One region of the Streptomyces sp. NPDC026092 genome, then DNA from elsewhere that is predicted to be linked to it. Evidence: riboswitches for the same ligand, from Rfam matches in the RefSeq annotation. Region 1 holds a riboswitch; each other region holds the start of a gene.

The links. A riboswitch is a leader RNA that binds a small molecule or an ion and turns the genes downstream of it on or off. The one in region 1 is predicted to bind cyclic di-AMP.
Positions count from the first base shown of each region.
Region 2: it holds a riboswitch for cyclic di-AMP, as region 1 does, so the genes downstream of both, AB0F56_RS17190 (NlpC/P60 family protein) here and AB0F56_RS22030 (M23 family metallopeptidase) in region 1, are expected to answer to the same signal.
Region 3: it holds a riboswitch for cyclic di-AMP, as region 1 does, so the genes downstream of both, AB0F56_RS27805 (transglycosylase SLT domain-containing protein) here and AB0F56_RS22030 (M23 family metallopeptidase) in region 1, are expected to answer to the same signal.
Region 4: it holds a riboswitch for cyclic di-AMP, as region 1 does, so the genes downstream of both, AB0F56_RS01210 (LysM peptidoglycan-binding domain-containing M23 family metallopeptidase) here and AB0F56_RS22030 (M23 family metallopeptidase) in region 1, are expected to answer to the same signal.

Region 1 is NZ_JBEZYN010000013.1:113,835-121,174, reverse strand. Features, by position in the region: gene AB0F56_RS22045 (GNAT family N-acetyltransferase) at 1-1,481, opposite strand, end outside; gene AB0F56_RS22040 (HPr family phosphocarrier protein) at 1,658-1,939, shown strand; gene AB0F56_RS22035 (GntR family transcriptional regulator) at 2,207-2,899, opposite strand; gene AB0F56_RS22030 (M23 family metallopeptidase) at 3,078-3,863, opposite strand; cyclic di-AMP (ydaO/yuaA leader) riboswitch at 3,876-4,042, opposite strand; gene AB0F56_RS22025 (pitrilysin family protein) at 4,266-5,633, opposite strand; gene AB0F56_RS22020 (pitrilysin family protein) at 5,660-7,021, opposite strand.
Region 2 is NZ_JBEZYN010000009.1:135,603-142,942, reverse strand. Features, by position in the region: gene AB0F56_RS17200 (ATP-dependent Clp protease proteolytic subunit) at 1-346, shown strand, start outside; gene AB0F56_RS17195 (hypothetical protein) at 354-659, shown strand; cyclic di-AMP (ydaO/yuaA leader) riboswitch at 974-1,171, shown strand; gene AB0F56_RS17190 (NlpC/P60 family protein) at 1,175-1,651, shown strand; gene AB0F56_RS17185 (LysE family translocator) at 1,717-2,343, opposite strand; gene AB0F56_RS17180 (LysR family transcriptional regulator) at 2,416-3,321, shown strand; gene AB0F56_RS17175 (DUF6584 family protein) at 3,381-3,908, opposite strand; gene AB0F56_RS17170 (ATP-binding protein) at 3,956-4,402, opposite strand; gene AB0F56_RS17165 (8-amino-7-oxononanoate synthase) at 4,560-5,726, opposite strand; gene bioB (biotin synthase BioB) at 5,871-7,157, shown strand; gene AB0F56_RS17155 (adenosylmethionine--8-amino-7-oxononanoate transaminase) at 7,150-7,340, shown strand, end outside.
Region 3 is NZ_JBEZYN010000019.1:109,096-116,435, reverse strand. Features, by position in the region: gene AB0F56_RS27825 (PAS domain-containing protein) at 1-518, opposite strand, end outside; gene AB0F56_RS27820 (LapA family protein) at 655-909, shown strand; gene AB0F56_RS27815 (SpoIIE family protein phosphatase) at 921-2,591, shown strand; gene AB0F56_RS27810 (phosphocholine-specific phospholipase C) at 2,755-4,779, shown strand; cyclic di-AMP (ydaO/yuaA leader) riboswitch at 5,085-5,241, shown strand; gene AB0F56_RS27805 (transglycosylase SLT domain-containing protein) at 5,246-6,109, shown strand; gene AB0F56_RS27800 (phosphoribosyltransferase family protein) at 6,188-7,340, opposite strand, start outside.
Region 4 is NZ_JBEZYN010000001.1:261,410-268,749, forward strand. Features, by position in the region: gene hpnH (adenosyl-hopene transferase HpnH) at 1-312, shown strand, start outside; gene dxs (1-deoxy-D-xylulose-5-phosphate synthase) at 406-2,283, shown strand; gene AB0F56_RS01190 (aspartate aminotransferase family protein) at 2,280-3,665, shown strand; gene AB0F56_RS01195 (XRE family transcriptional regulator) at 3,773-4,411, shown strand; gene AB0F56_RS01200 (DUF6126 family protein) at 4,447-4,602, shown strand; gene AB0F56_RS01205 (tyrosine-protein phosphatase) at 4,622-5,434, opposite strand; cyclic di-AMP (ydaO/yuaA leader) riboswitch at 5,829-5,988, shown strand; gene AB0F56_RS01210 (LysM peptidoglycan-binding domain-containing M23 family metallopeptidase) at 5,993-6,937, shown strand; gene AB0F56_RS01215 (SGNH/GDSL hydrolase family protein) at 7,142-7,340, shown strand, end outside.

The sequences.
Region 1 (7,340 bases):
GTGACCGTGTCGACGCGGATGACCCCGGCCTGCCGGAGCAGCTCGGAGACGGTGCCGTACGGAATACGGGTGACCGGCACCCGGTGTCCCGGCGGCGCGCTGCCGCTGTGCCGCGCGCCCCTGACCACGACGACCGGCTTCACCGCGGCCGTGCGCCGGGCCAGCCGGGTGAACTTCCGCGGGTTCCCGATGGACTCCAGGTACAGCAGGACGACGTCCGTCTCCGGGTCGTCGTACCAGTACTGGAGGAAGTCGTTGCCGGAGACGTCCGCCCGGTTGCCCGCGGAGATGAAGGAGGAGATCCCGGCGCCGTGCCGGTGGAGTCCGGCGAGGAGCGCGATCCCGATCGCGCCGGACTGGGTGAAGAGCCCGATCCGCCCGGTGGCCGGCAGCTGGGGTGCCAGCGAGGCGTTCAGCCGGACGTCGGCCGAGGTGTTGATGATCCCGAACGCGTTGGGCCCGATGATCCGCATGCCGTACGAGCGGGCCTGCCGCACCAGTTCCCGCTGCCGGTCCCGGCCCTCCCCCGACCCGGTCTCCGCGTATCCCGCCGAGAGCACGACGAGGCCCCGCACGCCGTGCTCGCCGCAGTCGGCGACCGCTTCCGGCACGCGCTCGGCGGGGACGGCCACGATCGCGAGGTCCACCGGTTCGCCGATGTCCCCGACGGAGCGGAAGGCCGGTACGCCTTCGAGCGTGCCGGTCTCCTCGGTCAGCGCGCGGTTCACCGCGTACGTCCGTCCGGTGAAGCCGCCGTCCAGGAGGTTGCGCAGGACCGTCCGGCCGACCCCGCCGGGGGTCCGGCCGGCTCCGACGACGGCGACCGAGGCGGGCGTGAGGAGTCGCTGCACCGAGCGGGCCTCCGCCCGCTGCTCCCGGGCGCGCTGCACGGCGAGGGAGCGGTCGGTGGGCTCCAGGTCGAGGTGGAGCCGTACGGAACCGTCCTCGAAGCTGCGCTTCTGGGTGTATCCGGCGTCCGTGAAGACCTTGATCATCTTGGTGTTGGCGGGGAGCACCTCCGCCGCGAACCGCCGGATGTCCCGCTCGCGCGCCACCGCCGCGATGTGTTCGAGCAGCGCGGAGGCCACGCCGCGTCCCTGGTGGGCGTCCTGGACGAGGAAGGCGACCTCGGCCTCGTCGGCGGGCGAGGAGGCGGGCATGCCGCGGTCGTCGATCCGGTCGTACCGCACGGTGGCGATGAACTCGCCGCCGACGGTCGCCGCGAGGCCCACCCGGTCCACGAAGTCGTGGTGGGTGAAGCGGTGCACGTCCTTGGCGGAGAGCCGGGGGTAGGGCGCGAAGAAGCGGTAGTACTTCGACTCGTCGGAGACCTGCTCGTAGAAGCTGACCAGCCGGTCGGCGTCGTCGGCGGTGATGGGCCTGATGCGCGCGGTTCCGCCGTCGCGGAGGACGACGTCCGCTTCCCAGTGGTCGGGGTACTCGTGTTCCGCTTGCTCCGGCCGTTCCGACGCGCTCTGCATGGGGCAAGCGTACGGCCGGGGTACGACACGGGCACCGGTCGCGCGGCGGGTGTGCACCATGCAAGGTAAGGGGGACCGAACGGCCCCCCGGTGGGGGTCGAAGGTCGGCGACGAGCACCCCGCGACCCGTGAGAGACTGGTCTAGACAACCCGCTTGAGACTTGAAGGGCAACACCATGGCTGAGCGCCGCGTCAACGTCGGTTGGGCCGAGGGCCTGCACGCCCGCCCCGCCTCCATCTTCGTCCGTGCCGCCACGGCCTCCGGCGTCCCCGTGACGATCGCCAAGGCCGATGGCAACCCGGTGAACGCCGCGTCGATGCTCGCGGTGCTCGGTCTGGGCGCGCAGGGCGGCGAGGAGATCGTGCTCGCTTCCGACGCCGAGGGCGCCGAGGTCGCGCTCGACCGTCTGGCGAAGCTGGTTGCCGAGGGGCTCGAGGAGCTCCCCGAGACCGTCTGACGGATGTCCGGCCGGACGGACGTCCGGGCCGAATGCGCGGGAAGCCGCACACGCCGAAATGACGGCGGGTGCGGCTTCTTCTTTTCCGGCACCCCGAAACGTCTCGTTTTCCCGTACCGCGAAACGCCTCCCGAACCGTCCCGCGAAAAGCCTCCCGAAACGTCTCCCGAAACATTCCGTAGTGAATTCAGGGGATCCGGGCAGCCCGAAGAAAGCCCGTCGAATTCCCCCCGTCAGGGCGAGCCCTCTTTGTATACGGCCCGCTCGTTAATTCCGGCCGCTCGCGGTGTTGACGACATGTTGCGAAGTCCTCACACGCCCGCGCGGTGGACGCTCGGGGCGCTTCAGCCGGTGCAGCAGCAGGGAGCGCTCGGCGTGCAGCGCGGTCAGGGCGCGGGCCCGTTCGGCGTCGCCGCGCGCCACCGCGTCCACGATCGCCCCGTGCTCCGCCCAGGCCTCGACCGGCTGGGCGGGGGCCTCGACCGCGTACATCCAGGCGATCTTGTGCCGCAGCTGGGTGAGCAGGGCGGTGAGCGCCGGGCTGCCCGAGGCCTGCGCCAGGGTCTCGTGGAACCAGCCGCCGAGCGAGCGCAGATCGTCCCCCTGACCGCGCCTGGCCCGCTCCTGCCCCAGTCTGACCAGGCCGCGCAGCACCTTGAGGTGCGCCTCGGTGCGGCGTTGCGCGGCCCGGGCCGCGCCGAGCGGTTCGAGGAGCGAGCGCATGTCCAGGAGGTCGGCCGCCTCCTGCTCGGTCGGCTCGGCCACCTGGGCGCCCGCGTGCCGGCGGGTGATCACGAAGCCCTCGGACTCCAGGGTGCGCAGCGCCTCGCGGACCGGGACGCGGGAGACTCCGTACCGGCGGGCCAGCTGCTCCTCGGTCAGCCGGCTGCCGCGCTCGAAGACGCCGGTGACGATGTCGTCCCGGATCGCCGTGCACACCGAGTGCGCGGGAATGCGCATGATCGACCTCCGCCTTAATACGCGCGAAACCGGTTGTCCGGTGACTCTATTGCAGCGGGGCGGTATTTCCGACGGGTCCTCGGTAATCATGGATATCTTTTGGTCAGCGAAAAGCCCCGGCTCAGTACGAGCCGGGGCTTTTCTGACGTGCGGTGCGGGACCTCGACGGCCGGTCGGGTCAGACGTTCACGCCGCGGGCGCGGAGGTACGCGACCGGGTTGATGTCGGAGCCGTACTCGGCGGTGGTGCGGGCCTCGAAGTGGAGGTGCGGGCCGGTGGAGTTGCCGGTCGAGCCCGAGATGCCTATCTGCTGGCCCGGGGTGACGGACTGGCCGACGGAGACACTGATGGCCGAGAGGTGCCCGTACTGGGTGTACGTGCCGTCGTTCATCCGGATGACGATGTTGTTGCCGTACGCGCCGCCCCAGCCGGCCTCGACGACGGTGCCGGAGCCGACGGAGACGACCTTGGTGCCGGAGGCGGCGTGGAAGTCGACGCCGGAGTGGCTGCCGGAGGACCAGAGGGAGCCGCCGGTCTTGTAGCCGGTGGAGACGTACGAGCCGGCCACGGGCAGCTGGAAGGAGTTCAGGCGCTTGCGCTCGGCCTCACGGGCGGCGCGCTCCTTGGCCGCGCGGATCTCCTTGGCGCGGGCCTCCGCCTTGCGCTTGGCCTCCGCCTTGGCGCGGGCCTCGGCGACGCGCTTGGCCTCGGCCTCGGCGGCCTCGCGCTCCTGCGCGGCGGCCTGGGCGTCGATCTTGTCGGCGAGGGCGTTGTCGGCCACGACGACCTGGGTCAGGCCGGTGTCCTCGAGGGAGGGGGCGTCCGTGTCGGCGGCGAGCGCCGGGGAGGCCAGGGTGCCGATGACGCCGGCGGTGGCGAGGGACGCGACGCCGGCGACGCCTGCGCTGCGGCGCGCCAGACGGCTCGGACCACGATGCTTCCCGGTGGCACGGGTGAACGCCATGTAGTGGCTGATCCTTTCCTTCCTTCTCGCCTACCGGGTTAGCTGACGGGTTCGGAGCAGGAAGGTCTCCTACGGGCCCCTCCGCACGGATGCGAAGGCGTCCGATTCACCCCAGGGACTTCGTGTGGGTCCCCGGCTCCCCAGGCTCGCGCCTGACGGGGACTCGGCGATGACTGTCCGATGCCGCGGGCGCGGCGGGTGCAACTGGCGAACAGCCGGACCGACGCTAAGCGGATCGTCTTTCAATCACCAAACAGACACGCCAGTTTGTAAGACATGCCACAGGGCATACGGTCACCCTCCGCCCCAATACGGACATAGCGGAGGACCCCGACGTAACGTGACGTCGGGGTCCTCCGTTTGCTCCGCTTCGGCGGCGGTGCGCCGCTCGATGCTGCTCGATCAGCCGGTGACGACGGTGACTTCGCCGATGCCGAGGGCCCGGACCGGCTCCTCGATCTCGGCCGCGTCACCCACGAGCACCGTGACGAGCCGGTCCACCGGGAAGGCGTTGACGACGGCTGCCGTCGCCTCGACCGTGCCGGTCTCGGCCAGGCGCGCGTACAACTGCGCCTGGAAGTCGTCCGGGAGGTGCTGCTCGACCTGGTCGGAGAGGGTCGCCGCGACGGAGGCCGCGGTCTCGTACTTGAGCGGAGCCACGCCCACCAGGTTCTGCACGGCCACGTCGCGCTCGGCGTCCGTCAGGCCCTCGGCGGCGAGGGTGCGCAGCACCTTCCACAGGTCGTCAAGTGCCGGGCCGGTGTTGGGGGTGTCCACGGAGCCGCTGATGGCGAGCATCGAGGCGCCGTGGCCCTCGCCGTCGGAGCGCAGGACCTGGCCGAAGGCCCGGACACCGTAGGTGTAGCCCTTCTCCTCGCGCAGGACGCGGTCCAGGCGGGAGGTGAGCGTGCCGCCGAGGCAGTACGTGCCGAGGACCTGGGCGGCCCAGACGCGGTCGTGCCGGTCGGCGCCCACGCGGCCGATCAGCAGCTGGGTCTGGACGGCGCCCGGCCGGTCGACGATGACCACACGGCCTGTGTCGTCGGCCGTGATCGGCGGCATGGGCCGGGGCTCCGCGCTGTTGCCCGTCCAGGCACCGAGCGACTCGGCGAGGACTTTGTCCAGGTCCACGTCGGTCAGGTCGCCGACGACCACGGCGGTGGCCGTGGACGGCCGCAGGTGGGTCTGGAAGAAGGCGCGGACGGCGGCGGCGTCGATGGCGGCCACCGTGTCCTCGGTGCCCTGGCGCGGCCGGGACATGCGGGACTCGGCCGGGAAGAGCTCCTTGGAGAGCTGCTTGGCCGCCCGGCGGGCCGGGTTGGCCGTCTCGTGCGGGATCTCGTCGAGCCGGTTGTTCACCAGGCGCTCGACCTCGGTCTCGAGGAACGCCGGCGCGATCAGGGCCTCCGAGACCAGCCCGAGCGCCTTGGGCAGCCGGGAGACGGGAACCTCCAGGGAGACCCGTACGCCCGGGTGGTCCGCATGCGCGTCGAGCGTGGCGCCGCAGCGCTCCAGCTCGGCGGCGAACTCCTCGGCGGTGTGCTGGTCGGTGCCCTCGGTGAGGGCTCGGGCCATGATCGTGGCGACACCGTCGAGACCGGCGGGCTCGGCCTCCAGCGGGGCGTCGAAGAAGATCTCGACGGCCACGACCTGCTGGCCGGGGCGGTGACAGCGCAGCACCGTCAGGCCGTTGTCCAGCGCTCCGCGGTCCGGCGCGGGAAAGGCCCAGGGCCTCGCCGCGCCCGGCTCGGGCTGCGGGTGGAACGTCATGCTCGTCAAAGACGCGGCAGCGTCGGTCACTGGTCCGCTCCCTCTTCCTCGTCGCTGTCGCCCTGCTCGGCGTCGCTCTGTTCGGTACCGATCGGCTCGTAGACCAGCACCGCGCGGTTGTCCGGGCGCAGCCGGGCCGCGGCGACCTCCCGCACCTCGTCGGCGGTGACGTCCAGGACCCGGTTGACGGCGGTCAGGGCCAGCTGCGGGTCCCCGAACAGGACCGCGAAACGGCACAGTTCGTCGGCGCGGCCGGCGACCGTGCCGAGCCGGTCCAGCCACTCGCGCTCCAACTGGGCCTGGGCGCGCTCCATCTCCTCGGGCGTCGGGCCCTCGGCGGCGAACCGGGCCAGCTCCTCGTCGACGGCCGTCTCGATCTCGGGCACCTCGACGCCACCGGAGGTCTTGACGTCCAGCCAGCCCAGCGAGGGCGCACCGGCCAGGCGCAGCAGGCCGAAGCCGGCCGCCACGGCCGTACGGTCGCGGCGCACAAGGCGGTTGTGGAGCCGGGACGACTCGCCTCCGCCGAGCACGGTCAGGGCGAGGTCGGCGGCGTCGCACGCGCGCGTGCCGTCGTGCGGGAGGCGGTAGGCGGCCATCAGCGCCCGGGCCGGGACCTCCTCCTCGACGACCTCGCGCAGCTGCTCCCCGATGGTGTCGGGCAGGGTGCCGTCGCGCGGGGGCAGCTTGCCGTCGTGGGACGGGATGGAGCCGAAGTACTTCTCGATCCAGGCCAGCGTCTGCACCGGGTCGATGTCGCCGACGACCGAGAGGACCGCGTTGTTCGGCGCGTAGTACGTACGGAAGAAGGCCCGCGCGTCCTCCAGCGTCGCCGCGTCCAGGTCGGCCATGGAGCCGATCGGCGTGTGGTGGTACGGGTGGCCGTCGGGGTACGCGAGGGCGGTCAGCTTCTCGAAGGCCGTGCCGTACGGCACGTTGTCGTACCGCTGGCGGCGCTCGTTCTTGACGACGTCCCGCTGGTTCTCCATGGACTCGTCGTCCAGGGCGGCGAGCAGGGAGCCCATGCGGTCCGCCTCCAGCCAGAGCGCGAGCTCCAGCTGGTGCGTCGGCATGGTCTCGAAGTAGTTGGTGCGCTCGAAGCTCGTCGTGCCGTTGAGCGAGCCACCCGCGCCCTGCACCAGCTCGAAGTGGCCGTTGCCGTGGACCTGCTTCGAGCCCTGGAACATCAGGTGCTCGAAGAGGTGGGCGAGGCCGGTGCGGCCGGCGACCTCGTGGCGGGAGCCGACGTCGTACCAGAGGCACACCGCGGCGACCGGGGTCAGGTGGTCCTCGGAGAGCACCACCCGCAGGCCGTTGGCCAGCCGGTGCTCGGTCGCTGTCAGGCCGCCTGAGCCGGCCTCTGCCGTGGCCGTGTGACCCATGGGCATGTACGTCCCTTCGATCGCGATATGGAAAAGTCCTGCCACCCTATGCAAGCGCACTGACCCCTCGCGAAGTTCCCACAGGTTCCCCGCGTCCCTCTTCCGGGTCGCGTGGGCGTCGCGGAAACGATTCACGGCCCGATGACGGACGGCTCACGACCCGACGGCGGGCGGCTCACGGCCCGACGGCGCACGGCTCACGGCCCGACGGCGGACGGTTCACGGCCCGACGGCGGGCGGTTCACGAACCGCTCGCGGACCGTGCTCGAACCGCTCCGCTACGGCCCGACCGCCGCTCACGCCCGGGTCGCGGTCGGCGTTGTCG
Region 2 (7,340 bases), on a different contig from region 1:
CACGTGTCTCGGGCAGGCCGTCTCGACCGCCGCCGTGCTGCTCGCGGCCGGCGCGCCCGGCAAGCGGCTCGCGCTGCCCGGCGCCCGGGTGGTGCTCCAGCAGCCCGCGACGGACGAGCCGTTGCAGGGGCAGCCGAGCGATCTCGACATCCAGGCACGGGAGTTGATCCGGATGCGCGCGATGATGGCCGGGATGCTGGTCACCCACACCGGCCAGGACCTCGAGCGTGTCGACACCGACATCGACCGGACGACCGTCCTCGACGCGCCGGGCGCGACCGCCTACGGCGTGGTGGACCACGTCGTTCAGAACCGCGGGGCGTCGGGCGGCGCCGGGGGAAGGTGAGCGCGCGATGGTTCCCGAGCTGCCGCCGCTGCCCGCTCTGACGCGCGCCGAGGGCGAGTTCATCGACGCCTATCTCGAAGTCGTCGACCTGCTGGGCCGCATCAATCCATCCAGGGCTTCGCATACATATGGGGCGCTGCGCGCGGCTCAGGCGCTGGTGGGGCGGGCCAACGCCCTGCGGGACGCGCTGACGGCGATGCATACGCGCGGCGAGAGCGAGGTGCACGCGGAGACATTGGCCCGTGCGCTGCGGGTGTTGGACGGGGAGCGTAGATCGGGCCGCGTCACCGTCCCGGAGACACCGGCGAGTTGACATTCCCCCGTGTCGTGTCGAGGTCCACTCGGAGCAGCGCGGCCGCAGAATCGCTCCCCCGTTCGGCGTAGTCGACGAATCGACATATGTGCGGGGTGAGTTGCACAACGGGTGTACACATCTGGCGGAACAGGGCGTCCCACCCCTGGTCCGGGACTCGTCGGCCAAACCTCCGACGATCACGAAACATGCCTGTCCACCCGAATGGATCAGTCGTGAGGAGCCTCACATAACGCCGTTTCGGCTCGGTTTTGGCCCGGGTTGTGGGTCAAGATCCCTCACGACGACAAGCCCCCGCCACCGCGGCGGGGCGGTCCGGGCGGACGCCGAGTCCTGCCGCTGTCCCGGATGTCTGGTCGACAGGAGTGGATCGGCAGGAGTGGAGGACCCGAGCAGTACGGGACGGCCGGCCAGTGAGGCCGTTCCTCGGGGTGAAGCCGCAGCCGCGGCCGGGCAACTTCGCCAGCCCGAACCCGACAGGTCATCCTTCACAGGCGGCTGACGAAGGGTTGCGCATGACTGCGCAGATTCATGTCCCGTCCCTGCTGTCCCGGGCCGGAGCCGTCTCGGCTCTCACCCTCGCCGCCCTCGGCGGCACGATGCTGGCACCAGGAGCCGCATCGGAGGCCCAGGCCGCGACGTCGTACGCCGGCAACGCGCTGAACATCGCGGCTTCGAAGAAGGGATCGCCCTACAAGTACGGAGCGTCGGGACCGTCCCGGTTCGACTGCTCGGGGCTCACGCTCTACTCGTACAAGAAGGCGGGCAAGTCGCTGCCCCGTACCGCGCAGCAGCAGTACAACAAGACCCGGCACATCTCCGCGTCCAGCAGGCAGAAGGGGGACCTGGTCTTCTTCCATTCCGGTGGAAGGGTGTACCACGTGGGGATCTACGCGGGTAGCGGAAAGATCTGGCACTCGCCCAAGAAGGGTTCCTGGGTGAAGCTCGACAAGATCTGGACGTCCAAGGTCTACTACGGCCGGGTGCGCTGACGCCCGGTCGGCTCCGACGTATGACCGAGGGGTGCGGTGGCGCCGCCGCACCCCTCGCCCCGGGGTCAGTGCCCTGGGGACACCAGCAGCGTCACTCCGAGGGCGGCGAGCACGCCGCCCGTCACCCCCTGCACGGTCCGGGCCGTCCGGGGCCGCCTCAGCCGGTGGCCGAGCCGGTCCACGCCGAGGGCCACCAGCGGGAACCAGAGCAGGGCCAGCAGCACCACGATCGACGCGAGCAGCAACGTGCGCGGCAGCACCGCCGCGCCGGCCGGCACGAACTGAGGCAGCAGACTGAGGAAGAGCACGGGCGCCTTGGGGTTGAGGACGTTCGTCAGGAAGCCCTGCCGGACGGCCCGCCCGACCGCCCGCTCCCCCGCCACGTCCGCCGACGGCTCGCCCGCCGTCGCGCGCAGCGCACCGCGCAGCGCCTGCACGCCGAGGTAGAGGACGTACGCGCCGCCGGCGATCTGCAGCGCGCGATAGAGCACGGGTACGGCGATCAGCACGGCCGCGAGCCCGGCCACCGCGAGGGCGGTGTGCACCAGGAGCCCGCCCGCCACGCCCACCGCGCAGGCGACCCCGGCCCGGCGCGAGGCGAGAGCGCTGCGCACGACGACGGTGAAGTCCGCGCCCGGCATGGCCACCATGCCCGCCGCGACCCCGATGAAGGCGATCAGCTGTCCGTCCATGACCCCAGCGTGCCCGCCGAGAGCCTTTAGTGTGTAGACAGGATTTTATGGGTCTGCCAAAAGGAATGCTTAATGCAGGATCTGGTGCGGCTCGCGGCGCTTGTGGCCGTCGCCGAGGACGGCTCGATCACCCGGGCCGCCGCCCGGCTCGGCTACACCCCGCCCGCCCTCTCGCAGCAGCTCGCCAAGCTGGAGCGAGAGGCGGGGGCCGCGCTGCTCGTACGGCACCATCGGGGCGCGCGGCTCACTCCGGCGGGCGAACTGCTCGTCACCCGGGCGCGCCGGGTCCTGGACGAGATGGACCGGGCCCGCCATGAGCTGGCCCGGCTGAGCGGCCTGTCGGGCGGGCGGCTGCGGGTCGGCACCTTCACCACCGTGGGCATCCACCTGCTGCCGCCGGTCCTCAGCGCGTTCCGCCGAGCCCACCCGGACGTGGAGCTGACGGTCGCCGAGTACGAACCGCCGGGCGGGATCCACGCCGTGGCGGCGGGCGAGGTGGATCTCGCGCTGACCCACACGTACGAACCGGCCGAACCGGCGCCGCTGCCGCCGGGGGTCGAGCTGGAGCCGCTGCTGGTCGAGGAGTTGGTCCTGGTCACGGCGCCGGGCCACGTCCTGGCGGAGGGTTCGGGCCGGTTGCCGATCGCGGAGCTCGCGGGCCAGCCACTGATCAGCAGCGCCCCGGACCACCCCCCGCGCCGAGGCGTGGAGGGCGCCCTGGCCCGCGCGGGCGCGACGCCGTCGGTCGTCTGCCGTACACCCGGCTACGCCCTCGTGTGCGCCCTGGTCAGCGCGGGGCTCGGGGTGGCGGTGGTCCCTGAGATGGTCGCGTCGATGACGGCTTCGCCCCTGGGGGTACGCGCCCTGGAGCCGACCTCGTTCCGCCGCACGATCTCGGTCGCCCACCGCGGCGAGGAGTCCGGCCCCGCAGCGGCCTCCCTACGAGCACTCCTGCGCGGCGGCTTCGCCCGGGCCTAGGGACCGTCCGACCGGCCGCATCCTCCATGGCCGGCCCTCACCGGCCCCGGTGGCCTGTGTCAGTCGAAGAGGGCGACGACTCCGCTCACCCAGATTCCGAGGACCGCGAGGGCGCCCACCAGGCAGCCGACGCCCGCCAGGACGTCGCGGACCGACCACGGCTCGGAGGGCGCCTCGTGCGGGTCCTCCAGGCTGTCCTGGTAGGAGGCGGGGTCGTCCCAGTCGACGGGGTGCCCCAGCTCTTCGGCGCAGGCGGTGCGCACCGCGGCGAGTTGCCCCGCCGCGAAGGGGGTCGCAGCCGTCGTCTCGGGACCGCGCCAGGCGAGGGCCTTCATCCGCCACCCGGGAGACCCGTACCGCGCCTCGAACGCGGCGGTCTCGTCGGCGCTGCGGTCCTCTTCGAGGTACATCCAGCGGCCGGCCTCGGCGGCGTCGCCGTAGAGCCGGTACACCTCGGCCAGACGCCGGCGGAGCGTCAGGTCGTACGGGAAGGACGAGACGAGACCGCGCAAGCGCTGGCGCGCGACGGGAACGCGGCCGGCGGCCAGGTCCGCTTCGACTCGGGCAAGGGTCTCTCTCAGGGGCATGGACGCATCATCGGCTACCGCTCTGAGCTGCGTCGACCTGGTTTCTCTCAGTTCGGAGAGGCCGCGGCGGCCGGAGTCGCGGTCCAGGGGAGGTTGATCCAGACCGTCTTGCCGCCCTCGTCGGTCGGGGTGACCGAGAGGCGGCCGCCCGCCTCGGCCGTCAGGATGCGGATGATGACCATCCCGCGGCCGTTGTCCTGCTGCACCGCCGCCGGGAGCCGCTTCGGCCAGCGGGGGTGGCTGTCGGTGACGCCGATGTGGAGCTGCTCCTCGCGCTCCAGGCGGACGTCGACGGTGAAGGTGGGCGACTGGCCGAAGGTGTGCTGGACGGCGTTGGTGGCCAGCTCCGAGACGATCAGCCGGACCGTGTCGGCGGTGTCGCTGCCGCCCGCGAGCCCCCAGCCGCTGAGGACGTCGGCGACATATCTCCGGGCGGCGGACACCGAGGCGGGATCGCTCGGCAGAGTGACGGTTGCTTCCTGGTGGTCTGCCATGGCGACGCTGTCCCTTTCCCACCGGGCCCGGCCCGGTTTGCACTTCGCGTCAGACTGCCACCGATCGTGCCGCCCCGGGCGGCGATCCACCAAGATATGTGCATATTTGTCGCTCGAAGCGGTGAACTCTACGACGAGAGACCGTATTTGGGATCCATCAGTGGGAGAGCGGTGCTGTCCGCACGATCGTGGCGACGGCCTGCTCGATCTGCGCGTCCGTCAGATCCGCGCGGGCCGTGAGCCGCAGCCGCGAGATGCCGTCCGGGACGGACGGCGGCCGGAAGCAGCCGACGGCGAGCCCCTGCTCACGGCAGTCGGCCGCCCACCGCAGCGCCGCCTCCGGCGAGGGCGCGCGGACGGAGACCACGGCGGCGTCCGGGCGTACGGCGGTCAGACCGGCCGCGGTGAGCATCCGGTGCAGCGTGGTCGCCACGGTCCTGGCGCGCTCGGCGAGACCGGGTTCGTCCTGGATCAGCCGCAGCCCGCTCAGGGCCGCGCCGACGGCGGCCGGGGCGAGTCCGGTGTCGAAGATGAACGTCCGGGCCGCGTTGACCAGGTGCTCGACGACCCGGGCCGGGCCGAGGACCGCTCCGCCCTGGCTGCCCAGCGACTTGGAGAGCGTGAGGGTGGCGACGACGTCCGGGGCGCCCGCGAGCCCCGCGGCGTGCAGGGCGCCCCGGCCGCCGTCGCCGAGCACGCCCAGGCCGTGGGCGTCGTCCACGACCAGCCCGGCGCCGTGGGCCCGGCAGGCCTCGGCCAGTTCGGGCAGCGGGGCCCGATCGCCGTCCACCGAGAAGACGGAGTCGGAGACCACGAGCGCCCGGCGGTCCGGGTGGGCTTGGAGGGTCTTGCGTACCGCCTCGGGCTCGGCGTGCGGGACCACGGCCGTCTCGGCGCGCGAGAGCCGGCAGCCGTCCACGATCGAGGCGTGGTTGCTCGCGTCGGAGACGATCAGCGCGTCGCGGCCGCTCAGCGCGGTGAGGGCGGCGAGGTTGGCGGTGTAGCCGGAGGAGAAGACGAGGGCCGCCTCGAAGCCGCAGAACGCGGCGAGTTCGCGTTCGAGAGCGGCGTGCAATTGGGTCGTACCGGTCACCAGACGCGAGCCGGTGGACCCCGCGCCCCAGCGGCGGGCCGCTTCGGCGGCGGCCTCGGTCACCTCCGGGCGGCGGGTCAGTCCGAGGTAGTCGTTGCTCGCCAGATCGAGCGGCTCCGACTCGGCGGACCGGGGCCGCAGCGTGCGGACGAGCCCCGCCTCCGCACGGCGGCGCGCCTCCGTGTCGGTCCAGTCGAACGGGGTCCGGCGGGTGTCCTCGTCCCGGTGCATGGGGCAGATCCTTTTGTAGGCAGCGCACAGACCCTAACCGTCCGGGGCCGGGGAGAGGGTGTGGCCATCCACACACGACAAACTGGCGCGTTTGTTCAGATCCTCCTTGGCCACGAGGTGTGCCGTAAGCAAGGATCAGCCCTTATGGACCTGCTGAACACGCTGGTGGACAAGGGGCTGCGGCGCGAGCTGCCGAGCCGTGAAGAAGCGCTCGCCGTACTGGCGACCTCCGACGACGAACTGCTCGATGTGGTGGCCGCGGCGGGCAAGGTGCGCCGTCAGTGGTTCGGGCGGCGCGTGAAGCTGAACTACCTCGTCAATCTGAAGTCGGGGCTCTGCCCCGAGGACTGCTCGTACTGTTCCCAGCGGCTCGGCTCGACGGCCGGGATCCTCAAGTACAGCTGGCTGAAGCCGGACGAGGCCTCGCAGGCCGCGGCGGCCGGTGTCGCGGGCGGGGCCAAGCGGGTCTGCCTGGTGGCGAGCGGCCGCGGTCCGACGGACCGGGACGTCGAGCGGGTCGGCAAGACGATCGAGGCCATCAAGGAGCAGAACGAGGGCGTCGAGGTCTGCGCATGCCTGGGACTGCTCTCGGACGGCCAGGCGGAGCGGCTGCGCGAGGCGGGCGCCGACGCCTACAACCACAACCTGAACACGTCCGAGGGGACGTACGGGGAGATCACCACCACCCACACCTACGCGGACCGGGTGGACACCGTACAGAAGGCGCACGCCGCCGGTCTGTCGGCCTGCTCGGGGCTGATCGCGGGCATGGGCGAGAGCGACGAGGACCTGGTCGACGTCGTCTACGCGCTGCGCGAGCTGGACTCGGACTCGGTGCCGGTCAACTTCCTGATCCCGTTCGAGGGCACTCCGCTGGCGAAGGAGTGGAACCTCACCCCGCAGCGCTGTCTGCGGATCCTGGCGATGGTCCGGTTCGTCTGCCCGGACGTCGAGGTCCGGATCGCGGGCGGGCGCGAGGTGCACCTGCGCTCGATGCAGCCGCTCGCGCTGAACATCGCGAACTCGATCTTCCTCGGTGACTACCTGACGAGCGAGGGCCAGGCCGGCCAGACGGACCTGGACATGATCGCGGACGCGGGCTTCGAGGTGGAGGGCGCGGGCACGACCACGCTGCCCGCCCACCGCGCGGACGCGCTCGCGGCGGCGGGCGTGACGGCGGGTGCGACGGCCGGCGGCTGTGGCTCGGCGGCGTCGGCGGGCTGCGGCTCGCACGCGGAGGCGAGTGCGGGTGCGGGTGCGGCGGCCGGTGGCGGCTGCGGCTCGCACGCCGAGGCGGGCGGCGGCTGCGGTCCGTGCGGCGGCCACGCGGCGGTCGCCACGGAGGCCCCCGCCGAGGTGCCGGGCGCCCGGACCGACCTGGTGGCCGTGCGCCGTCGTGGCGCCGGAACGGACGTCGCGCCGAATGCGTAACGAGGAGCTGCTGGCCCTGGACCGGGCGCACGTGTGGCATCCGTACGGCCCCATGCCGGGCCGTGCGGAGCCGCTGGTCGTCGAGTCCGCGTCCGGGGTACGGCTCCGGCTCGCCGAACCGGCGCACGGGCAGGTCGAGTTGATCGACGGCATGTCGTCGTGGTGGTCCGCGATCCACGGCTA
Region 3 (7,340 bases), on a different contig from region 1:
CCGGTGGCCAGGACCTGGCGCAGGGTTCGTTCGATCGGCTGCGGAGTGAAGCGTTCGTAGACCTCGAGGAAGGGCCGGCCGAGGATCTCCCGCTCGGGGACCCCGCGCATGCCGACGCCCGCCGAGTTGACCCGGAGCACCCGCAGGTCGGCGTCGACCACGTGCAGGCCGACCGGGGACTGGGTGAAGACGGCTTCCAGGACGCCGGAGCGGATGCCTCCGGGGAGCGGTCCCGCGGGCCACAGGCCCCAGCGCCCGGCCGTGACCTTGCCCCCGTCGTACACCGGCCCGACCGTCACGCCCTCGGACAGCGCCTCCGCGTCGATCAGGGTGAGCAGGTCGGTCACGGGGCGGCCCACGATCTGGGAGCGGTCCACGCCGAGCAGCCGCTCGGCCGCCCGGCTCCACTCCACGACGAGACCGCGCCCGTCGAGGACGGCGACGGCTCCCCGCCCCTCGCGGGCGTCCGGGCCTGCCGGGCCGTTCGAGGCGTCCGGGGGATCCTCACGCTCTGCCATCGTGCCTCGCACTCGGCTTCGGCGGACATCTGCCGTCGTCCAGGGAGCCTAGTTCCTGGCGGGCGGCGGGGCATCCGGGAGGATCGCCCCGACCGGCGATCAGCACACTCGCCGTAAACGTCTGATAATGGACACTATGGCCCGTAAGGAATCTGCCCCGCACGCTCCCCCGACCGTCACCGTCAAGGGTCGGGACATGCGGCTGCGCACGATCGGTTTCCTGGTCCTCGCCGCGCTGGCGATCTGGTTCATCGCCGCGAACACGGGGTCCGTGACGATCAGGCTGTGGATCCCCACGGTCACCCTGCCGCTCTGGAGCGTCCTCACGGTCACCCTGCTCGTCGGGATGGCCCTCGGCATGTACCTCGCCCGTCGGCGCGCCCGGCGCTGACCGGCACCCGGATGGGCGACAGGGAGCCCCGGCTGGAGCCGGGCGAAGCGCTCGCGGCGACCCGCGTGGGCTGTTTCGCCTGGGATCCGGCCACCGGGCGGCTGACCCTGGACCCCGTGGCGCGGACGGTCTTCGGGCTGCTCCCGGCCGAATTCACCGGTCTTTCGAGCGATCTCCGCCCCAAGATCCGGGCGGAGGACTGGGAGCTGCTGTCGGGGCTTTCGGCGGATCTCCTGTCCGGCCGCCGGAACGCGTACAGCGCCTATTTCCGGGTGCACCTCCACGACGGGCGCAGCCGCTGGACGCACGCCCGGGGCACCCTGGTGCGCGAGCGCCCCGGCGGGGCGGCGCGGGTGGTGGGGGTGATCAGGGACGCCACGCTCGACCTGGCGCACACCGCGCTGCGGCTGCCGGCCGAGGAGGAGCAGGATCCGCTGCGCGCCCTGGGCGAGGGGGCGCTCGCGCTGGCCCGTGCGATGAGTGTCGACGAGGTCGCGGAGGTACTCGGGAGCGAGACGAGCCTGCGCCCGCTCGGGGCGAAGGCGATCTCCCTGGGCGTGCTGGAACAGGGGCGGCTGCAGATGGTCCGTACCGTGGTCTCCCCGGGCTCCAGCGACTTCCCCGCGAAGTCCCGGCTCGCGGACTCGCTGCCCCTGAACGACGTCGTCCGCACGAACAGCCCGCTCTTCTTCACCTCCGTCCACTCCTTCCTGGACCGCTACCCGGGTCTCGCGCGCTACCGGGTCGGTTTCAGTGCCACGGCCGCCGCGTTCCTGCCCCTGATGGACGAGGGGCAGCCGATCGGCGCGCTGGGCGTCTTCTACGACGACCGGTCCGTCTTCTCCTTCGCGGACCACACCCTGATGACCGGCTGGGCGAAGGCGGTCGCCCGGGCGGTGCACCGGGTGGTGCCGCTCGACCGGTCGCGGGAGATCGCCGCAGCCCTGCAGAACGCGATGCTGCCGCGCCGGATCCCCCGGACGCCCGGGGGCCTGGTCGCGGTGCGCTACCGGACGGCCCGGAAGGGGGTACGGGTCGGGGGTGACTGGTACGACGCGGTGACGCTGCCCGACGGCGGGCTCGGGCTCGCGATCGGTGACGTACAGGGGCACGACACCGAGGCGGCGGCGCTCATGGGGCAGTTGCGGGTGGCGATGGCGGCGTACGCGGCGGAGGGCCACGGCTGCGACACCGTCCTGGGCAAGGCGTCGGCGTTCCTGGCCCAGCTCGACTCCGACCGGTTCGCGACCTGCCAGTACCTGCGGGTGGCCCTCGACACGGGAGAGGTCCAGGCGGCGAACGCGGGCCATCCGCCGCCGCTGCTGCGCCACGCCGACGGTACGGTCGACGTCGTCCGGCTCGCGGGCGGGCCGCCGCTCGGCCTGCCCGCCGAGTGGGGCAGGACCGCGTACCCGTACACGACGGCCCGCCTCGCGCCGGGCGAGACGCTGCTGCTCTACTCCGACGGGCTCGTCGAGAAGCCCGGCGAGGACTTCGATGTCGGTCTGTCGCGGCTTGCCGCCGCCTTCTCGGGCGGGCCGCCCGATCTGGAGGAGCTGGCCGACCATCTCCTCGACACCCTCACGGGCGGACCGCACGCGGAGGACGACGCGGCGCTGCTGATGGTGCGCAGGGACGGTGCGGGGACGACCGCCCTCCAGCCCTTGGGCCGTAGGGACTGATATCCCGTATTGGTTCATGTCCGAACCAATCGCGTCCCAACTACCTCCCGCCCTTCGGAAGTTCATCCAAGACTTACCGCACGGATGTATACCTTTAAGCTCGGCTCCCTCATCCTGTCCACCGTGTGCCAGTGGGGCATGCGGTGACACGAGAGGCGGGGCATTGACTCCCATCAGCCGCAGGGGATTCGTCGGCATCGGGGCAGGGCTCGCGGCAGGCGCGGCGCTGCCCACGGGCACGGCGTCGGCCGCCGCAGCGGGCGCGACCGGGACCATCACGGACGTCAAGCACGTCGTGGTGCTCATGCAGGAGAACCGCAGCTTCGACCACTACTTCGGCCGGCTGCGCGGCGTGCGCGGCTTCGGCGACCGGGCCGCGGGCAACATCCCGGGCGGCTGGGGCATGTTCAACCAGCCCAACTGGGGCGGCCGCCAGTACCCGTGGAAGCTGAGCTCCACCCCGCCGGCGGGCGGCGTGGACGGGGAGACCCTCGCCCAGTGCAACGGCGACCTTCCGCACAGCTGGACCTCGCAGCACGCCGCGTGGAACAAGGGCCGGATGGACAACTGGGTGACGGGCGTCGGCAACACCCGTACCCTCGGCTACCTCGACCGCGGCGACATACCGTTCCACTACGCACTCGCCGACAACTACACGATCTGCGACGCCTACTTCTGCTCGGCGCTCAGCGCCACGGGACCCAACCGCACCTTCCTCTGGAGCGGGAAGATCGACGCCTCCAGCAAGGACGGCGGCGACGAGTCCGGGCTGACCTGGGAGTCGTACGCCGAGGCGCTGCAGCGCGCCGGAGTGAGCTGGAAGGTCTACCAGAACGCCCAGGACAACTACGGCGACAACGGCCTGGCCTACTTCAAGAAGTTCACCGACGCCCGTCCCGGCGACCCGCTGTACGACCGCGGCATGGGGTCGGTGCCGAAGGTGACCGGCTCCACGCCGGACGACATCGCGGCCGCGATCCGCGCCGACGTGGTCGCCGGGACGCTTCCGCAGGTCTCCTGGGTGGTGGCGAACGAGGCGTTCTCCGAGCACCCGTACGCCCCGCCCGGCGACGGCGCGCACTTCGTCGACCTGGTCTACCGCGCGCTCGCCGCGAACCCCGAGGTCTTCGACTCGACCGTGCTGTTCCTCAACTACGACGAGAACGACGGCTTCTTCGACCACGTGCCGCCGCCGGTCGCCCCGCCCGGCACCCCCGGCGAGTACATCGACGGCGTGCCGATCGGCCTGGGCTTCCGGGTCCCGATGCTCGTCATGTCGCCCTGGACGCGCGGCGGCTGGGTCAGCTCCGAGGTCTTCGACCACACCTCCGTGCTGCGCTTCATGGAGACCTGGACGGCCGCCCTCGGCACCCCGGCATCGTGCCCGAACATCAGCGCCTGGCGACGGAAGGTCACCGGCGACCTGACGGGTGTCTTCGACTTCGCGCGCCCGGTGTACGGCGTCCCCTCGGGTCTGCCCTCCACGGCCAAGGTCATCGGCCAGGACACCTGCGGCCCGCTGCCCAACCCGGTGCCGCAGGACAACGCCCTGCCGGCGCAGGAGTCCGGTACGCGTCCGGCGCGCGCCCTGCCGTACCAGGTCAACGGGAACCTCGACCGGTTCGAGTTCGGGGCGGCGGGCAAGATCCTCGCCTGGTTCTCCATGACGAACCAGGGCGCCCAGGCGAAGCGGCCCGCGCACTTCACGATCCACCCGCACCAGCACCGGGACACGGCGGCCTGGCAGTACACGGTCGACCCGGGCGCGACGTCCACGGACTACTTCAACATCGGGCTCGGGTCGGGTTCGGGCAAGTACGACATCTCGATGATGGGGCCCAACCGCTTCCTGCGGCGGTTCATCGGCGACGCCTCCAAGGCGGGGAAGGCGATCGAGGTGGCGGCGCGGTTCGCGACCGAGCCGGGCACCGGGAAGACGGCGATCTACTTCAAGCTGACGAACACCTCGGCCGGTCCGGTGACCTTCACCATCCGCTCGAACGCGTACCGCACCGACGGCCCGTGGACGTACACGGTGGCGGCGAACTCCTCGCGCGAGGACTACTTCAACGCCGTGGCGTACAGCAACGGCTGGTACGACTTCACGATCCTGGCCGACATCGACGGCACCTGGTCGCGCCGCTACACCGGCCACATCGAGACGGGCGCGCCGAGCATCAGCGGCTGACCCACACACCCACAGTTCCTGCCAAATGGGGCACAAGGGATTTCATATGCCCTTGTGCCCCATTTCTCAACTCGGTCGTATTTCCCCGCATGTCCGTTATGGCATGGCGCGTGAGCCGAATCACCTCAGGTTTTCGACGATCTTTGGAACCGCCCCGTCCCCTTGTCCGGCAAGGAAGTTCGGGGCGCCGGGCGGGTCGCGGAAGTTCTCGAAGAAATACCCGCGCATTCGGCGCCTTGTTTCGTCCGACATTTCTCGCTTACGGTCACCTCGACCCGGACGGAACGCCGAATCCTGCCACCGTCCGAATTAGACCGCTCATTCACCCGATGGCAGGAGCGGGGGACCCACTTTTCGCCGGTCCGGTTTTTCCGGCACGGCTCGGGGTGAAGTCGCGCATGCGCGGCCGGGCATCTCCAGCCCGAACCCGACAGCTCACCCCGCAGGCGCCGGAGAGGACTGCATCATGCCCGCACACGGTAAGCACCGGCGCCCCAAGAGAAGGCCCCTGACCCGCGGCCTCGCCCTCGCGAGCACGGGCGGCGCCGCCCTGGCCCTGCCCCTGGTCGGCACGGCCACCGCGCACGCCGCGCCCCAGTCGGCCCCCGAGATCGCCCTCACGGGGAAGACCGTTCTCAGCGCCCCGGCGAAGATCGCGGAATCCATTCCGGCCGCGCAGAATTCCGCGGCCAAGACCTATACCGTCACCCGCGGCGATTCCCTTTCGGTGATCGCCCACAAGCAGAGCGTGCAGGGCGGCTGGAAGGCCCTGTACCGCGCGAATCGCGCGGCCGTGGGTGACAACCCGTCACTCATCCACCCCGGCCTGGAACTGAAGCTGCACGGAAAGGCCGCCGCCGCTCCGAAGAAGCCGAAGTCGCAGGCCCGTACGACGAGTACGGACCGGGCCGACCGCTCCCAGCAGCGCGCCGCCGCCCCGGCCGCCGCCCCGTCGAAGGCGGCTCCCGCGAAGTCGACCCAGGCGACGCAGGCGGCCGCGAAGACCTACACCAACGACCTGGACGGCTGGATCCGCGAGTCGCTGGACATCATGCAGAAGTACGGCATCCCCGGTTCGTACGAGGGGATCCAGCGCAACATCATGCGTGAGTCCTCCGGCAACCCGCTGGCGATCAACAACTGGGACTCCAACGCCGCCAAGGGCACCCCGTCCAAGGGCCTGCTCCAGGTGATCGAGCCGACGTTCCTCGCCTACCACGTGCCGGGCACCTCGATGGACCTCTACGACCCGGTCGCCAACATCACCGCCGCCTGCAACTACGCGGCGGACCGGTACGGCTCCATCGACAACGTCAACGGGCCCTACTGACAGGCCGGTTGAGCACGGGCGGCCTTGACTACGGGCGGCCTTGAGCACCGGAGGCCTTGAGCACTGGCGGCGACCGCTCTAGAAGTGGTCGCCGAACCAGTTCGCGGCGAGTTCGCCGACCTGTTCCAGGGTGCCGGGTTCCTCGAAGAGGTGGCCGGCACCCGGGACGACGACCAGGTCGTTCTCGCACGTCAGGCGGGAGCGGGCCTCCTCGTTGAGGTCCTGGACCAGCCGGTCGTGGCCACCCACGATCAGCAGGGTGGGGGCGCGGACCTGGGCGAGTCGTGGGCCCGCGAGGTCTGGGCGGCCGCCCCGGGAGACCACGGCGGACACCTCGGACAGCGGGTCGGCGGCGGACCAGAGGGCGGCCGCCGCGCCGGTGCTGGCGCCGAAATAGCCGGTCCGCAGCCCGTCGAGGCCGGGGCGGCCGGCCAGCCAGTGAGTGGCCCTCGACAGCCGGCCGGCGAGGAGCTCGGTATCGAAGACGTTGGCGCGGTCGGCGGCCTCGTCCTCGGTGAGCAGGTCGAAGAGGAGCGTGCCGAGCCCGGCCCGGTTCAGGCTCTCGGCGACGGCCCGGTTGCGGGGGCTGTGCCGGCTGCTGCCGCTGCCGTGGGCGAACACGACGATCCCCGGAGCGCCGTCGGGCACCACGAGGTGGCCCCCGACCTCCGCGTCCCCGGCCGGGATGAGCACCTCCGGGTCCCCGTCGTCCTGGTCACGGCCTGCGTGGTGGCGCTCCAGACAGGCGACGACCTCCTCGTCCGGGGTCTGGGAGAAGTCCTGGTAGAACTGGCCGATCGCGTAGAAGAGGGCCGGCTCGTGGACGCAGACGGTCTCGTCCGCCTCCCGGCCGATCCGCTCCCGCCAGTCGGCCGGCGCGACCGGCACGGCGAGGACGATCCGCGCGGCCCCCTGGGCCCGGACGACCCGGCAGGCGGCGACCGCCGTCGCGCCCGTCGCGAGGCCGTCGTCGACGACCACGACGGTCCGGCCGTCGAGCCGAGCCGCGGGCCGGGCGCCCCGGTAGCGCCGGGAGCGCTGCCCGAGCACGACCCGCTCGCGCGCCTCCACGCCGGCGAGGTCCCCGGCGGAGACGCGGCTGTCGGCGAGGACGTGGTCGTTGAGGACCCGTACGTCTCCCTCGCCGATGGCGCCCATGGCCAGCTCCGGCTGGAAGGGCACCCCGAGCTTGCGGACGAGGCAGACGTCCAGTGGGGCCCCGAGGGCGTCG
Region 4 (7,340 bases), on a different contig from region 1:
AACCACTCGCCGCTCTTCCTGGACTTCCTGGAGGGCAAGGCGGACTTCCCGTGCACCGCGTGGGCGATCCCGAACTACTCGCTCTTCGGCTGGCAGCGACCCTGCTACCTGATGAGCGACGGCTACGTCCCCACCTACCGGGAGCTGATCGAGGAGACCGACTGGGACAAGTACGGCCGGGGCAAGGATCCGCGCTGCGCCAACTGCATGGCGCACTGCGGCTACGAGCCGACCGCCGTCCTCGCCACCATGGGCTCGCTCAAGGAGTCCCTGAGGGCGGCCCGCGAGACCGTCTCCGGCAACCGCGGATGACGTGACGTGTACGGGAGGGTCCGCGACGCCACCGGGCGCGGCCCTCCCCGTACGGCCGAGGGTGTGGAGCCGAACGACGAAAGGGGGCCGAGCATGACGATTCTGGAGACCATCCGGGGGCCGCACGACCTCCGGCCGCTGGGCGGCGCCGAACTCGACGAACTCGCCGAGGAGATCCGGCAGTTCCTGATCCACTCGGTCGCCAGGACCGGTGGCCATCTGGGACCGAACCTCGGTGTGGTGGAGCTGACCCTCGCGCTGCACCGGGTCTTCGACTCGCCCGCCGACCGCATCCTCTGGGACACCGGGCACCAGAGCTACGTCCACAAACTCCTCACCGGGCGCCAGGACTTCTCCAAGCTGCGCTGCAAGGGCGGGCTCTCCGGCTACCCCTCACGCGAGGAGTCGGTCCACGACGTCATCGAGAACTCGCACGCCTCGACCGTCCTCGGCTGGGCCGACGGCCTCGCCAAGGCCAACGAGCTCCTGAAGAAGGACGACCACGTCGTCGCCGTGATCGGCGACGGCGCGCTGACCGGGGGCATGGCCTGGGAGGCGCTCAACAACATCGCCGCCGCCCCCGACCGCCCCCTGATCGTCGTCGTCAACGACAACGAGCGCTCCTACGCGCCCACGATCGGCGGCCTCGCCGACCACCTGGCCGCCCTGCGGACCACCGACGACTACGAGCGGGTGCTCGCGTGGGGCAAGGACGTCCTCCAGCACACCCCCGTGATCGGCCGGCCGATCTACGGCTCGCTGCACGGCGCCAAGAAGGGGTTCAAGGACACGTTCGCCCCGCAGGGGCTCTTCGAGGACCTGGGCCTGAAGTACGTCGGCCCCGTCGACGGCCACGACCTCGCGGCCGTCGAGTCCGCCCTGCGCCGGGCCCAGCGCTTTCACGGTCCTGTCCTCGTGCACTGCCTCACCGAGAAGGGCCGCGGCTACCGCCCCGCCCTGGAGGACGAGGCGGACCGCTTCCACGCCGTCGGCGCCATGGACCCGGTCACCTGCGCACCGCTCGCCCCCGCGGCCGGACCCTCCTGGACCTCCGTCTTCGGGGACGCGATCGCCGAGATCGGGGCCGAACGGCCGGACGTCGTCGCGCTCACCGCGGCCATGCTCCACCCCGTCGGCCTCACGAAGTTCGCCGAGCGCTTCCCCGACCGGGTCTGGGACGTCGGCATCGCCGAACAGCACGCCGTCGTCTCCGCCGCCGGCCTGGCCACCGGCGGACTCCACCCGGTCGTCGCCGTCTACGCGACCTTCCTCAACCGCGCCTTCGACCAGCTGCTCATGGACGTCGCCCTGCACAAGTGCGGCGTCACCTTCGTCCTCGACCGGGCCGGCGTCACCGGCACCGACGGTCCCTCCCACAACGGCATGTGGGACCTCTCCGTCCTCCAGGTCGTGCCCGGCATCCGGATCGCCGCCCCGCGCGACGCCGACCAGCTCCGCGCCCAGCTGCGCGAGGCCGTCGCCGTCGACGACGCCCCGACCGTGCTGCGCTTCCCCAAGGAGACCGTCGGCCCGCCGGTCCCGGCCCTCGGCCGGATCGGCTCGATGGACGTCCTCCTCCGTGACGAGGACCCCGAGGTGCTCCTCGTCGCCGTCGGGGTGATGGCCGAGGCCTGCCTCCAGGCCGCCGACCTCCTGGCCGGACGAGGCGTTCGCTGCACCGTCGTCGACCCCCGCTGGGTCGCACCCGTCGACGAGGCCCTCGCCCCGCTCGCCGAACGGCACCGCCTGGTCGCCGTCGTCGAGGACGGCGTCCGCACCGGCGGAGTCGGCGCCGACGTCGGCCGGGCCCTGCGCGACGCGGGCGTCGACGTACCGCTGAGGACCTTCGGGATCCCCGAACAGTTCCTCGCCCACGCCAAGCGCGGCGAGGTCCTCGCCGACCTCGGCCTCACCCCGGTGGAGCTCGCCGGGAACATCAGCGCCGCACTGACCCGGAAGAAGGGGCGATGAGCAAGGAGTTCGACCTCTCGGCACTGCTCGCCGAACGCGGCGCGGAGCGCTACGAGCTGCACGGCCGGTACCTCAACCACCAGCTCCCGCGCATGCTGCACACGATCGGCTTCGACAAGGTCTACGAACGGGCCGAGGGCGCCCACTTCTGGGACGCCGACGGCGAGGACTACCTCGACATGCTGGCCGGCTTCGGCGTCATGGGTCTCGGCCGGCACCACCCCGTCGTCCGCCGGGCCCTCCACGACGTCCTGGACGCGCAGCTCGCCGACCTCACCCGCTTCGACTGCCAGCCGCTGCCGGGCCTGCTCGCCGAGAAGCTGCTCGCCCACAGTCCGCACCTCGACCGGGTCTTCTTCGGCAACAGCGGTACGGAGGCCGTGGAGACCGCCCTCAAGTTCGCCCGGTACGCCACCGGGAAGCCCAGGATCCTCTACTGCGCGCACGCCTTCCACGGCCTGACCACCGGCTCCCTCTCGGTGAACGGGGAGAAGGGCTTCCGGGACGGCTTCGCCCCGCTGCTGCCCGACACCGCGATCGCGCTCGGCGACCTCGACGCCCTGGAGCGCGAGCTGCGCAAGGGCGACGTGGCCGGCTTCGTCGTCGAGCCGATCCAGGGCAAGGGGGTGCACGAGGCCCCGCCCGGCTTCCTGCGCGCCGCCCAGGAGCTACTGCACAAGCACGGGGCCCTGCTGATCGCCGACGAGGTGCAGACCGGGCTCGGCAGGACCGGTGACTTCTACGCGTACCAGCACGAGGAGGGCGTCGAGCCCGATCTGCTCTGTGTCGCCAAGGCCCTCTCCGGCGGGTACGTGCCCGTCGGCGCGACGCTCGGCAAGGACTGGATCTTCAAGAAGGTCTACTCGTCCATGGACCGCGTCCTCGTCCACTCCGCCAGCTTCGGCTCGAACGCGCAGGCCATGGCCGCCGGGCTCGCCGTGCTCTCGGTGATGGAGAACGAGGGGACGGTGGCCCACGCGCGCCGGATCGGCGAGCTGCTCTCCGCCCGCCTGAAGGAGCTCGTGCCGCGCTACGAGCTGCTGCACGAGATCCGCGGGCGCGGGCTGATGATCGGCATCGAGTTCGGGCGGCCCTCCTCGCTCGGACTGCGCAGCCGCTGGACCATGCTGCAGGCCGCCCGGAAGGGTCTCTTCGCGCAGATGGTCGTCGTGCCGCTGCTCCAGCGCCACCGGATCCTGACCCAGGTGTCGGGCGACCATCTGGAGGTGATCAAGCTGATCCCGCCGCTGATCATCGACGAGGCGGACGTGGACCGCTTCGTGGCCGCGTTCACGGCGGTGATGGACGACGCCCACGGCGGTGGCGGGCTGATGTGGGACTTCGGGAAGACGCTGGTCAAGCAGGCGGTCGCGCAGCGCTGACGGTCGCGTGATCGGAATCCTGCGGTGTCCTGCGCGGTCTTGGCCTCGGTCTTTGCCTGTGGGGCAAGAAATTTGCCTCAGAGGAAAAATCCTGGCGGAATGGAGGCATGGAGCACCTCCCCGGGGAGCCGTCCCCGGACCCAGCCGCAGCGGACGCGACCGCCGTCCTGCCGGACGTCGCACCGCAGCTGCGAGGCCTGCGCAGGCGCCGCGGGCTGACCCTGGAGGCCGCCGCGCAGCGGGCCGGACTCTCCCCTGCTCATCTCTCCCGGCTCGAGACGGGTCACCGTCAGCCCTCGCTCCCGATGCTGCTGGCCCTGGCCCGTATCTACGGTACGACGGTCTCCGCCCTTCTCGGCGAGGTTCCGGCCGAGCGCGATCCGATCGTCCGCGCCGGCCGGTCCGAGCCCGTCGAGGCCGACGGCTGGACCTACCGCCAGGCCGGCGGAGCGGGCCGCGCCCTGCAGGCGCTCCGCGTCCACGTCCCGTACGCCACCCGGGCCGACATCGTGCGCGTCCATCCCGGCGAGGAGTGGCTGCACGTCCTCGACGGCCAGGTGCGCCTCGCGCTCGGCGACGCCGTCCATGTCCTGGACCCGGGGGACAGCGCGCACTTCGACTCGCTCACCCCGCACCGCATCGGCGCCGCCGGGCGCGGCGGGGCAGAGCTGCTCTTCGTCCACACGCTGATGCAGAGCCCCGCCGCCGAGCTGTGCCTCGGCGACGGCGCGCCGCACCTGCGCTGAGCCCTTCCGGAAGGCCCGAAATGGAAAGGACCGATATGTCCGAGAAGCCCAAGCCGGTCACCGGCGAGGAGCGCGAGGCCGGCAAGTTCCCCAAGGGGCTGGTCCTCCGGCTCTTCGCGTACCTCGTGGCCGGACACCTCTTCGCCGGGTTCCTCTATCTGCTCTTCGCCCTCGGCGCGCAGAACCAGTGAGACCGCCCGAGGGGTGTGATCACGCCTCGACGACGAGCCGCTCGCGCAGCCGCGCACGGGTCTCCGGGCTGAGCTTCAGGCCCTCGGTGAGGTAGCTCTCGGCCGTCCCCCAGGTCTGCTCCATCGTCTCGAACGCGGCCCGCAGGTATTCGACCCGCGCGTCGAACAGCGGGCTGATCAGCTCCATCACCTCGGGCGCCATCGCGTCCGAGGCCGAAGAGGCGCGGCGCACCTTGTAGCGGCGGTGCGGGTCGTTCGACTTCACGTAGTCGGCCTCGATCGCCTCGCGCTCGACGCCCACCGCGAGCAGCGAGATGGCGATGGAGAGGCCGGCCCGGTCCTTGCCGGCCGCGCAGTGCATGAGCGCCGGGACGCTGTCCTCGGCGAGCGCGTGCAGGATGCGGCTGTGCTCCGCCGTCCGCTCCACGATCATCTGCCGGTACGAATCGGACATTCGGGTCGCGGCCTTCCCGTCGCCGAGGATCTCGCGGAGCTGCTCCAGCTCGCCGGAGCGGACGAGCTTCCAGAACTCCTTGCCGTCGGCCGGGTCGTTGAGCGGTATGTTCACATTCCGTACACCGGGCAGTTCGACGTCCGGGCCCTCGATCTTGACGTCGGCCTGATTGCGGAAGTCGAAGATCGTGTGCAGCCCAAGGGTGGAGAGGAACGCCGCGTCCTCCTCGGTGGCGTGGGCCAGGTGGCCACTGCGGAAGAGGCGTCCGAAGCGCACCGCACCACCGTCCACGGTCGGCAGTCCGCCCACGTCACGGAAGTTGCGTACCCCGGCGAGCTCGGGTTCGGTCGACGGGACCTGGGGCAGCTGCTGCGTCACGAGTGCTCCTGAAGGTAGACGGATCGCGATCGGTTCCTGATCGATTCCTGGGGCAATCATCCCGGGTGCCGGGGGCCGTGCGCACCCCTGGGTAAGGGAATGGGCGTTCTGTCCGAATTAAACCCTTCGATATAACGCGCCCTGGTTGCAGGGGAGATGGGATTCGGGGCGTGAGCAGCGTCTCAAAGGTGACGGACCGTGCCTGATCGTCCGGACCAATTCCCTGGCCGGAAAAGGAAATCGATCCTCCGTCATCCACGGAGGGTGACCGGAATACGGCGCGAATATCACGCCGCGGAATGCGGGCGGAATCGGGCGGCTTGTTCGGCTCGACTCCGCTCGTCTAGCGTCACGCTCAATCCGGTCGGACCGCCGAATCCTGCCACCGCCCGGAATCGAATCCGCACCCATCCACGTACGGCAGGAGCGGGGGACCCAGGTAAGTACGCCGCACCGGCCCGACCGGACGGCTTGGGGTGAAGTCGCGTGAGAACGCGGCCGGACATCTCCAGTCCGAACCCGACAGCTCACCTCGCAGGCGACGGAGAGGAATTCGCCATGCCCGCGAAGGGTAAGCATCGCCGTCCCAAGGTCAACCCGATCACGCGCGGATTCGTCGCCGCCGGCACCGGTGGCGCCGTCGTCGCCCTCCCGCTGCTCGGCGCGACCGGAGCCCACGCCGCCGAGAAGGCCGCTCCGACCGTGACGCCCGAGAAGGCCGTCGCCGCTCTCGCCGCCACCCCCGCGAAGGCCCCGGCCGCTCCGGCCGCCGCCCCCGCGGCGAAGCCGAAGACGTACTCCGTCGTCCGCGGCGACTACCTGTCGAAGATCGCCGCCGAGCACGACCTCAAGGGTGGCTGGCAGAAGCTCTACGCGGACAACCGCCAGGTCGTCGGCGAGAACCCGTCGCTGATCCTGCCCGGCATGAAGCTCACCCTCGGCGCCAAGTCCACGGCCGCCCCGAAGGCCGCGGCGCCCAAGGCCGCTCCGAAGGCCGAGAAGAAGTCCTCGTCCTCCGACACGAGCGAGTCGCGCGCCTCCCGCTCCTCCGAGCGCAGCACGGCCACCCAGGACTCCGCCCCCGCCCAGGCCTCCTCCTCCGGCTGGGTCGCTCCGGTCGGCGGCGGCATCTCCACCCCGTACCGAGCCTCCGGCTCGATGTGGTCCTCCGGCTACCACACCGGTGTCGACTTCATCGCCTCCTCCGGCACCTCGGTGAAGGCCGTCGGCGCGGGCACCGTCCACTCGGCCGGCTGGAGCGGCGCGTACGGCAACGAGGTCGTCATCCAGCACGCCGACGGCACGTACTCCCAGTACGCCCACCTCTCCTCGCTCTCCGTCTCGACCGGCCAGACCGTCACCGGCGGCCAGCAGATCGGCCTCTCCGGCTCGACCGGCAACTCCAGCGGCCCGCACCTGCACTTCGAGATCCGCACCGGCCCGAGCTACGGCTCGGACATCGACCCGCTGGCGTACCTGCGCCAGCACGGCGTCGGCATCTGACGCCTCCGCATCACCCGCGTCACCAGCAGCACCCCACAGGGGCCCGGCACTTCGGTGTGCCGGGCCCCTGCGGCGTATTCCGGCTTGGTGGAATCTTGACCGGTGGCATATCTCACCCGGCGTCAACCCCTCCTTACGGTCGCGTAGGTCACATACGTAAGGGAAAGATGAACTCCCGTGGCAGACGATTCGAGATCAAGAGACATGAAGGCATTCGGGTCGTACGCGGCGATCGGGGACAGCTTCACGGAGGGCGTGGGAGATCCCGGGCCGGACGGGAAGTACGTCGGCTGGGCGGACCGTTTCGCGGTACTCCTCGCCGACCAATTGCCGGAGCACGACGCATTTCGTTACGCCAACCTGGCCGTCCGGGGGCGGCTCCTCGACCAGATCGTCGCGGAGC